DNA from 3 places in the Bacillus seohaeanensis genome. Region 1 is predicted to be linked to each of the others. Evidence: riboswitches for the same ligand, from Rfam matches in the RefSeq annotation. Region 1 holds a riboswitch; each other region holds the start of a gene.
The links. Region 1 has a riboswitch for cyclic di-GMP ahead of flgB (flagellar basal body rod protein FlgB). Riboswitches for the same ligand answer to the same signal wherever they lie in the genome.
Positions count from the first base shown of each region.

Region 1 (3,266 bases):
TACCGATAATATCGGAGCAAGAAGGCTCCATACAATTATGGAAAGGCTTTTAGAGGATCTTTCATTTGAAGCTCCAGATATAAACCTTGAAACTATACAAATTACTCCAAACTATGTGGATGACAAGCTTAGCGTTATAGCACAAGACAAAGACCTTAGTCAGTTTATCTTGTAGGTTTGGAGAAATAGTTAGTAGGGTAAATGAAGAGAGATTAAATAAACTATTAAGTAATAGACATATTTTAAACCTAGTAGGAGGAAATGATAATGAATTTATTACAGAAAACAAGAACAATTAATGCAATGCTGCAAAAGGCAGCAGGTAAGCCGGTGAATTTCAAAGAAATGTCAGAAACATTAAGCAAAGTAATTGAAGCGAACGTATTCGTTGTAAGTAGACGAGGCAAATTACTTGGATATGCAATTAATCAACAAATTGAAAATGAGCGTATGAAACAGATGCTTGAAGATCGTCAATTCCCTGAAGAATATACACAAAACCTTTTTAATATTCAAGAAACATCACCTAACTTGGATGTAGACAGTGAATACACAGCTTTTCCTGTTGAAAATAAAGAATTATTTAACAAAGGGTTAACTACGATTGTTCCAATTATCGGTGGAGGAGAACGTTTAGGTACACTAATTCTTGCACGTCTACAAGAAAGATTTGAAGACGATGATTTAATTCTTGGTGAGTATGGTGCAACAGTTGTAGGTATGGAAATCCTTCGTGAAAAAGCAGAAGAAATTGAAGTAGAGGCGCGTAGTAAAGCGGTAGTACAAATGGCGATTAGCTCCCTTTCTTACAGTGAATTGGAAGCAATTGAACATATTTTTGAAGAGTTGAATGGCAATGAAGGGTTGCTTGTAGCTTCCAAAATAGCTGACCGTGTAGGAATCACTAGATCTGTTATCGTAAATGCATTACGTAAATTAGAAAGTGCAGGGGTTATCGAATCTCGCTCATTAGGAATGAAAGGTACTTATATTAAAGTATTAAATAACAAATTCCTAGTTGAATTAGATAAACTAAGAACGAACTAAAATTAAAGCTGCAGGTAATTCGTGCGATTAGTGTTAAATGTAAATCTCATAGATAGAACAGTTGATGTTAGGAAAGAATACAATGACTTCTTAAAAAATGACTAATATTTATGGTAAAACAAAGCCGATTCTCCTATAATGGAAGAATCGGTTTTTGTCGTTTTATAGCGTATTTAGGAAAAGTGATATATAAATAATTGTCGAAAACCGTAATAAAAATAGTTATAAAGATAGCAAAATGAGGAAAAAGACCCAAATTAAATTGCTGTTTAGGCCTTGTCATATTGAGTTCAAATAGTAAAATGTATATATAGCTTTTTACGACGCTTTTCGACAATAGATAAGGGCAAACTCATTCGAAAGAAGAGGACGCAAAGCTACGGGCCTATCAAGTGTACTACTTTACGGCAGCCGGGTTACCAACAATATAGTCTAATATGTAGAATGTATGTTAGGTTACTGCTGGTAAAACGGTCTCGATGTAGGGGTCGCTTTTTTTTTGAGTGGAAATTGGTAAAACAAACCTGTAGAGCAATGAAATGTATGTTGTTAAAATAAGATTGTAACAATTATGTAATATTGTCGTATTTTTAACTGTAAAGACAACTGAAGCAATAGGTCTAAGGTTATGGTTTTTGCAAATTTTTCTCTTTTTTCGACAAAAAATTACTATTTTCTCCATAGACACACCAAGAAATTCACTTTAAAATGAAACCTGGCTTAAAATTAATGTCAAAATTGAAATATTAATGTCAAAATTATGGATAGAGGTGTCAATAATGAATTTATTTTCCAATACTATTTCTACATTGGAAAAAGGACTAGATTATTCCTCCCTTAATCAAAAGGTGATATCTCAAAATATAGCTAATGTTGATACACCTCACTACAAAGCAAAACAAGTAAGCTTTCAGTCAATGTTTCAACAATCACTTCATCAGCTAGATGCTAACCGTACTGATCCAAGACATATAAGCTTTAAACAACAGGGAACACACCCGGCTGTAACGGTAAAAAGTAATTATCAATATAATCATAACGGCAATGGAGTAGATCTTGATAAGGAAATGTCAGAGCTTGCAACAAATCAAATTTACTTTAATGCTTTGTCAGATCGGATTAATGGTAAATTCCAGTCATTGCAGTCTGTCATTAGAGGAGGGAAATAACAATGTCGATCTTTCATAGCATGAATAATACTGCATCTGCTTTAACGTCTCAGCGTTTGAGAATGGATGTTATCTCCTCTAATATGGCGAATGTTGATACAACAAGGGGAAAATACGTTGATGGCGTGTGGGAACCGTATCGCAGAAAGTCTGTTGTCTTTCAGCCGAAAGAAGGACAGTTTTCAACATTTCTTAACCAAGCAATGAATACGAAAAATAATCAACAAATTGGAAATGGTGTTAAAGTAACAGAAATTCAAGAGGATACGGAAACACCCTTTAAAATGGTCTATGATCCGGAGCATCCGGACGCAAATGAAGATGGGTACGTACAGTACCCGAATGTTGACCCATTACGGGAAATGGTAGACCTTATTTCTGCAACGAGGTCATACGAAGCAAACGTAACTGTTTTTAATGCAAATAAAGCAATGCTAATGAAGTCACTTGAAATTGGTAAATAAGGAGGGAAATAACTATCATGGCTATTCATAATATATCTTCTGCCTTAACCTCTCCGGTAAGTCCGTTGAATACAAAAAATAATATGAAACCTGCTGAAACCCAGCAAAGCTTTGCAGATTTTTTGAAAAAGTCAATTGATCAAGTAAATAGCTCACAAATTCAATCTGATAGATTAACAGAAAAACTTGCTAGAGGAGAAGACGTAGACTTGCACCAAGTAATGATTGCTTCTCAAAAATCAAGTATCATGTTACAGACTACGATGGAAGTTCGAAATAAAGTAGTCGAAGCGTACCAAGAAATAATGAGAATGCCTATGTAATTTTATAGCTGAAAGAACTGGCTGTATTAACCGGGGGATTGTAATGAACGAAACGATAAAAAAATATCAAACACAAATGAAGACGTTTTGGTCTAGCAGATCAAAAAAACAAAAAGTAATAATGGGGATATCTGTTCTTGCGGTGATCATTGCGGTCACTGCTGCTAGTTTTTTTGCTACTAGAACCACTCTAGTTCCGTTGTATAGCAATCTATCTCCTTCAGAAACCGGAACAATTAAAGAGAATCTTGATGGTAGAGGGA
Region 1 is NZ_JBHUMF010000031.1:1,188,288-1,191,553, reverse strand. Features, by position in the region: gene hslU (HslU--HslV peptidase ATPase subunit) at 1-175, shown strand, start outside; gene codY (GTP-sensing pleiotropic transcriptional regulator CodY) at 268-1,047, shown strand; cyclic di-GMP riboswitch class I at 1,383-1,471, shown strand; gene flgB (flagellar basal body rod protein FlgB) at 1,827-2,216, shown strand; gene flgC (flagellar basal body rod protein FlgC) at 2,219-2,680, shown strand; gene fliE (flagellar hook-basal body complex protein FliE) at 2,698-3,003, shown strand; gene fliF (flagellar basal-body MS-ring/collar protein FliF) at 3,047-3,266, shown strand, end outside.

Region 2 (3,266 bases), on a different contig from region 1:
GTAAAATGAAGGAAATTGTATTTTCACTGCTATTTCCTCTCGAATTCTCAAAATTCATCTAGGCGAATTTTCACTTTTTAAAACAAATCTTAATGAGGGAATATAAAATTAAACTTTTTTAAAGTTTTTTCCAATGAAGAAGAATAGTGAAATTACACCATTATGTATCCGTTTCTCTCTATGGTATAATTTTGGTAAAAGTGAAACTAATGGTAGGAGATGTTCGTTCATGAAAACATTCAAAGTTATCACTCTCCAAGTTGTCGAAAAAGAGGTACTGAAGGACATTAATATCGTGGACGGTTTAATTATTAACAAAGAAGACGATAAAAGAACATGGTTAATTGAGACATATGTTTCAAAAGAATACTATGATTACTTCCGGGAAGCTCAACAGGAAAAAGGCGATTTAGAAATACAAGTTGTTATTTCTCACCAAGCAAATGATCCAGCCGCATTCTTAACATCTATTCGGTGCATTAAGTTAATGGATGATAAAATGAGTATTTTGTTTGAAGGAAAGCTAAGAAAACAACGAAATGAGTATGCAGAACTCTTACTCGCTAACTTAATGCAAAAGGGCTATGCAGGGGAAGAACTCATGCAAGAATTTAAAAGTAAAATGAAATCCAAACCACAAATTCCCGCCTCATCAAAGTCTAGTTCGGAAGCAAAAAACATATAACAAGAACAGGACGTTCATTATATGGAACAACCTTAGAGAATGTGGTATACTAGTATAAAATTAATTCTAAGGTGCGTGACAGTCATGATTGGCGAGCGAGTAAAAAGGTTAAGACAAGAAAAGAAAATGTCCATGACGGAGCTTGCTGATAAAGCTGGAGTAGCTAAGTCGTATTTAAGCTCAATTGAACGAAGTCTTCAACAGAATCCTTCCATTCAGTTCCTTGAAAAAATTTCTGCTGCCCTCGGAGTTACAGTTGACTCCCTTTTACATGATGAAATTAAAGAAGAGCAGATGGATTATGAATGGATGAAGATTGTGGAAGAAGCAATGGATTCAGGCATTTCAAAAGATCAATTTCGTGAGTTCATTGAATTTAATAAATGGCGTCAAGGTCAAAAATAAAAGTCTTGCTAGGAAGCAAGACTTTTTAATTTTCTCTGTTTGGTTTTAGAGCTTTTACCGAGGTGTTCATTTGTAAAAACTCTCTAATTTCTCCCTGTTTTATTCCGACTTTCATTGCCTCCTTAATTAGTTGGATCCATTCTACATCTAATTCTTTCTTCCCCAAATCCCATTCCTCCTAAAATACGCTTCGTATTTCAGGCAATCCAGCCGTCATAGTTTACACAAGCTCATCCTTTTGAAGCATGTCTAAACCTTAGACCCGTGACTTTGCGTCCCTACTTTTCAACAGGTTTGCCTTTATCTGACATTATCTCTTTAGTCCCATCCTTATTATACTATCTAGCTATTTTTTTATATGTTGATTTTTGTCTATTCTGAAATTTTTTCCGGAAAATTTTTCTTTATATTTTGACAATTTAGGTTTTAATTTACGTATATTTTTATTATTAATTAAGGTAATGACATAATATTGTCGAAGGGTTAATACAGTCTCTTTTCTGCCTGTCTTTGATATGCTTCCAACTTTTTACTTAGAGGAATAATTCTCTTTGGATTTATCGTAGAGGAGTTATACAAAGGTGCACTGGTTAAGTCAAGTCCACATGAGGGGCAAATCCACTCTCCTAGTTCTGCACTACTATAGGATGGACGGGTACAGCGATCGCATGTTTTTTTATACATTTCAATACCTCTTTCCCTGATATAAATTTATTAGAAAAGGTTAGTAGTGATGAAAAATATATGCTGAAGGTCATTAAATTAGGCTCTTTTCTCATAGATTATTGTTTTTACTTATATAAATTCTTCCCGTTAATTTCTGCTACGCTCGGGGAGAAATAAAAGACTCTTAGAAACCGGAGGCGACTTTCTCAGCTCGTGAAGAAAACAGGAAAAATTCCCCCAAGGCACCCTTTTCCTTTTGAGAATTTTATCTTTTTTACAGCGAGCTAGACATACGTTTCCTCTGTGGGATTCTCACTTCCCTCTTTTCCCGCAAGAGTCAAATGCCCTCCGCTCCAATCAATTCAGTGGGTTAAACTTGGTTTGGAGTTAAAAAGCAGCAAATTTTACGAAAGCAGCCTTTAATTATTATCCTTTCGCAAGCTAAAATAATACTACAGAATCAATTGTTCTTTTAAAAGAACAATTGATTCTAGTATAAAGTAGCCACTGTTATTTAAAAAATGGCAAATTCCTTCATTTTTTCATTATAATGAACACTTTCTGTTCTATATCTTCAAAATCCTCATTCTTTCAGATAATTTCGTTTTTTATATAAAATATATTGTTCTTTATAATGTATAATAAGAAAAATTAGTATGATACGTTACAAAAAATACGACTAGTAAACCTCCCAAAAGAATGGGGATTTCCTAGTCATATAATCTTTATTGATAAAGGAGAAAAATTTTTGAGAAGTAGCATATTGAAAATAACCAGTTTGACATTATTCATTATAGGATTAATGTTAATTACCTATTCCATTTATCACATCATTTCGCAAAAACAACAGGAAGCACAGGCATTGAGTGAAGCAAAAGAGAAGCTTACAGATGAACATCTAAAAAAAAAAGAAATAATTCTGAGGTTATATATTCTTTTTCAAAAGGGGATGTTGTTGGAATTCTTGATATCCCTGCCCTTAATAAAGAACTTCCGATCATAGAAGGTACGGATGAAGAAGAGCTTGAAAAAGGAATTGGTCATTATTCCTCTACAAAACTTCCCAACCAAAGGGATCGAATCTTTTTAGCAGGTCATCGTGATACCGTTTTTAAGCACATCGGGGAGTTGCAAGAGGGAGATAAACTTATAATAGAGATGAAGGATGGCATATTTATCTATGAAATTTTTGAAACATTTATTGTTCATGAAACAAATATGTCCGTTTTACAATCCACTTCCCCTGATGAAGTTCTAACATTGTCCACTTGCTATCCATTTGACTATTTATCTAGTACAGAGGAGCGTTATATTATTAATGCACGGAGAATAGAATCACCTTAATCAGGTGCGCTTAGCATATTCAGAACGAACAGGATTGGGAGGATAAGAGTTTAAAGCTATATAGATGTCCCAATAGAAAATTACCCACAAAAGAATAACTTATCATTTCCTAACTATTAACAAAAACCCCTATTTTTTAGGGGCTTTAATGAACAATATCACTATA
Region 2 is NZ_JBHUMF010000035.1:130,873-134,138, forward strand. Features, by position in the region: gene ACFSUL_RS20980 (YwpF-like family protein) at 230-685, shown strand; gene ACFSUL_RS20985 (helix-turn-helix domain-containing protein) at 770-1,090, shown strand; gene ACFSUL_RS20990 (anti-repressor SinI family protein) at 1,116-1,256, opposite strand; cyclic di-GMP riboswitch class I at 1,288-1,399, opposite strand; gene ACFSUL_RS20995 (class D sortase) at 2,684-3,100, shown strand.
Region 2: linked by a shared signal. The riboswitch ahead of ACFSUL_RS20990 (anti-repressor SinI family protein) and the one ahead of flgB (flagellar basal body rod protein FlgB) in region 1 are both predicted to bind cyclic di-GMP.

Region 3 (3,266 bases), 1.1 Mb from region 1:
GGCACTTGCATTCTGGGGTCTGTCTGGGGCAGCAGGGGGTTCCATTGGTATAGTTTTTGGAGGTGTCTTTACACAGTTACTCAGCTGGAGATGGACCCTATTATTCTATGTTCCTGTTGGTATTCTCGTTTTGATATTGGCCCCAAAGCTCCTCCAAAAAGGTATGAGAAAAATGGGGCGTATTGATTACGCAGGCGCTATTTCCGTTACAGCAGCATTGATACTGATTGTTTACGGCATCGTAACCGCAGAACAACATGGTTGGCAAACGCTTTTTACTATATTACCTTTAGCTATTGGATCCGTTTTGTTCATCATCTTTATCCTTATTCAAGTTTTTAGAAATGAACCACTCGTGCCGCTTAGCATCTTTAAGACCACAAACTTGGCAGCGGGTAATGTTTCGCTTATCTTGTTATCAGCATCTTGGTTTCCGCTTATTTATTTCCTTATTCTATATCTACAACAGGTATTGGAATATGAACCTTTCATGGCTGCAATGGGCATGTTACCGGCACCGGTGCTGATGGCCATTTTCATGATTTTACTCGCTGAAAAACTAATGGCGAAAATGGGTATGAAGGTTACTATGTTCATTGGATTTATTATACTTGGCTTTTCGGCACTCTTGTTTGCCGGGAATACTGTTGATGGAAATTATTGGAGTGATGTGTTTATTGCTCTATTACTGGCCGCTCTCGGCAATGCCCTTGCCTATCTACCTGCAACCACGGCAGCTGTATCGGAGGCTAAATCAGAAGAGTCTGGTCTTGCATCTGGTTTATATAACACGACGTATCAAGTTGGATCGGCTGTTGGTTTGGCGATCATGGTTTCCGTTGCAGCAGCAACTGCCACTAGTATATCAGGGGAGCCGATAGTTGCTCTAAACGAGGGATATCAACAAGCATTCTTCTGGTGTGGTATAGTGGCTTTTGTAGGTGCTATAGTGGCGTTATTATTTGTCCGTACACCGAGGCAAAGAGAAACGAATGGTTAAATGAATTAATTTAAGTAATAGTCTATTGTGTAAATCAATACCCAAGAAAAATATGCTGGAGATTATTATAGTACTATCTAAAAATAGGTAAAGACAATTTTACAACTATAATATTTTGCAAAACAGGCAGAAATTTCAGTTTTTCTGCCTGTTTTAATTCTTAAAATTAAGTAGGATTTTCCATCTGATTTGTAAATGATTTCACTTAAACTCCCTCAGATAGATTCGATTTACTCGTAAATGCTTGCTTATTTGCAGGGTTTTAAGCTGCTTGTAAGAACAATAACGGATGAATGGAATGAGCATTGATAACTAATGCTATTGGATGCAAGAGTTGAAGATCAATAAGTGAATCTGCAGCTCGTTTTCTTATTGTACTAATGTAAGCAGAAAAATTGAATAAGAAACAATAGGAGTGAAGAATAGTAGTGTGGATACTTATCTTGGGACCGAGAACCTGAAGTATTATTTTGGCAAAAAATAATAGTATTCATTCTTTGATTTTTAATGTATATTTATTTTAGATTATGATGAACGAAAAAATTGAGTTATCGTTCCTCATTTGAAAAGGGCAAATCTACCGAAAGATAGAGACGCAAAGTCACAGATCTAAGGTGTCTTAACTAGGATGGCTGGGCTACCAAATGAAGAATGGAGAAAAGCCTCAAGTTTAATAGAGTTAATTCAAGATTCTTCCTTTACAAAAAATGTTTTGGAGGGATATTTTTTATGTCAAAAAAGTATATTTCATGTAACAAAAACGTCCGCAATGTTCTTGTTACAAGTGTTGTTGCTGCGGTTTTCACTTTTTCTTTAGGAACTGGACAGGCTTTTGCGAATAATGATGAGACACAAACAGATTCTCAAATAGAAGAAACAGTTCCACAAGACCAAACAAAAGATACAACAACTGATTCAACAGTTCAGCCATCAAATCAAGAAGGTGAAACAATCGATTCAATAACCGAAGATGGAGAAACTGAAAGTACAGATGAAGAGGTTACAGAAGAACAACCAACAGAAGAATTAATGGAAGAAGAGACGGAAGAAAATTCGGAAATGGAAGAGGATACGCCTTCACTTCTACCTGGTGACTTCTTTTACTTCGCGAAAAAACTAATGGAAAATGTTCAGCTTGCTTTAACATTCGATGAAGTAAAAGAGGCTGAATTGTTTATTTCTTTTGCTGAAGAAAGGATTAAAGAAGCAGAAGCGTTACTTGCTCAAGGTGAGGAAGAGTTGGCAAACGAAGTGCTTCAACAGGCTATTGAACAACAAGAATTAGCATTAGCAAAGTACGAAGAGTCTTCTTCCGAGACGGATCCTGCTACTGAAGAATCAACAGAAGTAGTTAGTGGTGATATTGCACAAGAACAGACCCCAGCTGATACAATCCGTGCTGAATTTGAGGAAAAATTTGCTGCAAACATTCTTGCTTTACAAGCAGCTCTCGAAAAGGTTGAGAATCCTACGGCGAAAGAAGCTCTTCAAAAAAATATTGTCAAAGCACAAGAAAAGTTTGAAGAGAAGGTTAATAAAAAGTTAGCCAAACTAGAAAAGAAAGAGCAAAAGGCTGATAAGAAACGTGCTGAACTCGAAGCAAAATTAGCATCTGGTAAAATGGATGAAGAAGAATACAACGAAGAACTGACGGAACTTGACAAAGAGTTAGCAGAAGAAAAAACAGAAGTCGTTAAAGAAATCAATGAGGAAGCTGATGAAGCTGTAGAAGATGTTCTTGAAAAAGTAAACGATAAAGATAAAAACGAAGGCAAGAAAGAAAATGAGTCTGTAAAGAAACAAGAAGAAGCACGTAAACAGGCTGAAGAAAAACAGCATGAGGCTGCAATGAAACAAGAGGAAGCACGTGAAAAGGCTGAAGAAAAACAGCGTGAGGCTGCAATGAAACAAGAGGAAGCACGTAAAAAAGCTGAAGAAAAACAGCGCGAAGAGTCGCAACAACGTGCTGAAAAAGAACGTGAAAAAGTGAAGAAGCAAGAAGAGAAAGCAAAGGAACAAGCCAAGAAAGCCGAAGAAAAACAGCGTGAAGAATCCAAACAACGTGCTGAAAAAGAGCGTAAAGCTAAAGAGAAAAATAAAGACGAAGAGTAACATCGAGAAAGAGTAGGGAGTCAGAACCTACTCTTTTTGTTTTGTCTAAATTGAAGAATTATTTGTTCGATTATCTTCCTTTTTTCCTATAATTGAAAAATAAATTCGGATAATAAATTGTTTATTACTAACACTCTCTTTAAGAATACAATTT
Region 3 is NZ_JBHUMF010000031.1:101,580-104,845, forward strand. Features, by position in the region: gene ACFSUL_RS13815 (MFS transporter) at 1-1,000, shown strand, start outside; cyclic di-GMP riboswitch class I at 1,561-1,645, shown strand; gene ACFSUL_RS13820 (DUF5667 domain-containing protein) at 1,730-3,112, shown strand.
Region 3: linked by a shared signal. The riboswitch ahead of ACFSUL_RS13820 (DUF5667 domain-containing protein) and the one ahead of flgB (flagellar basal body rod protein FlgB) in region 1 are both predicted to bind cyclic di-GMP.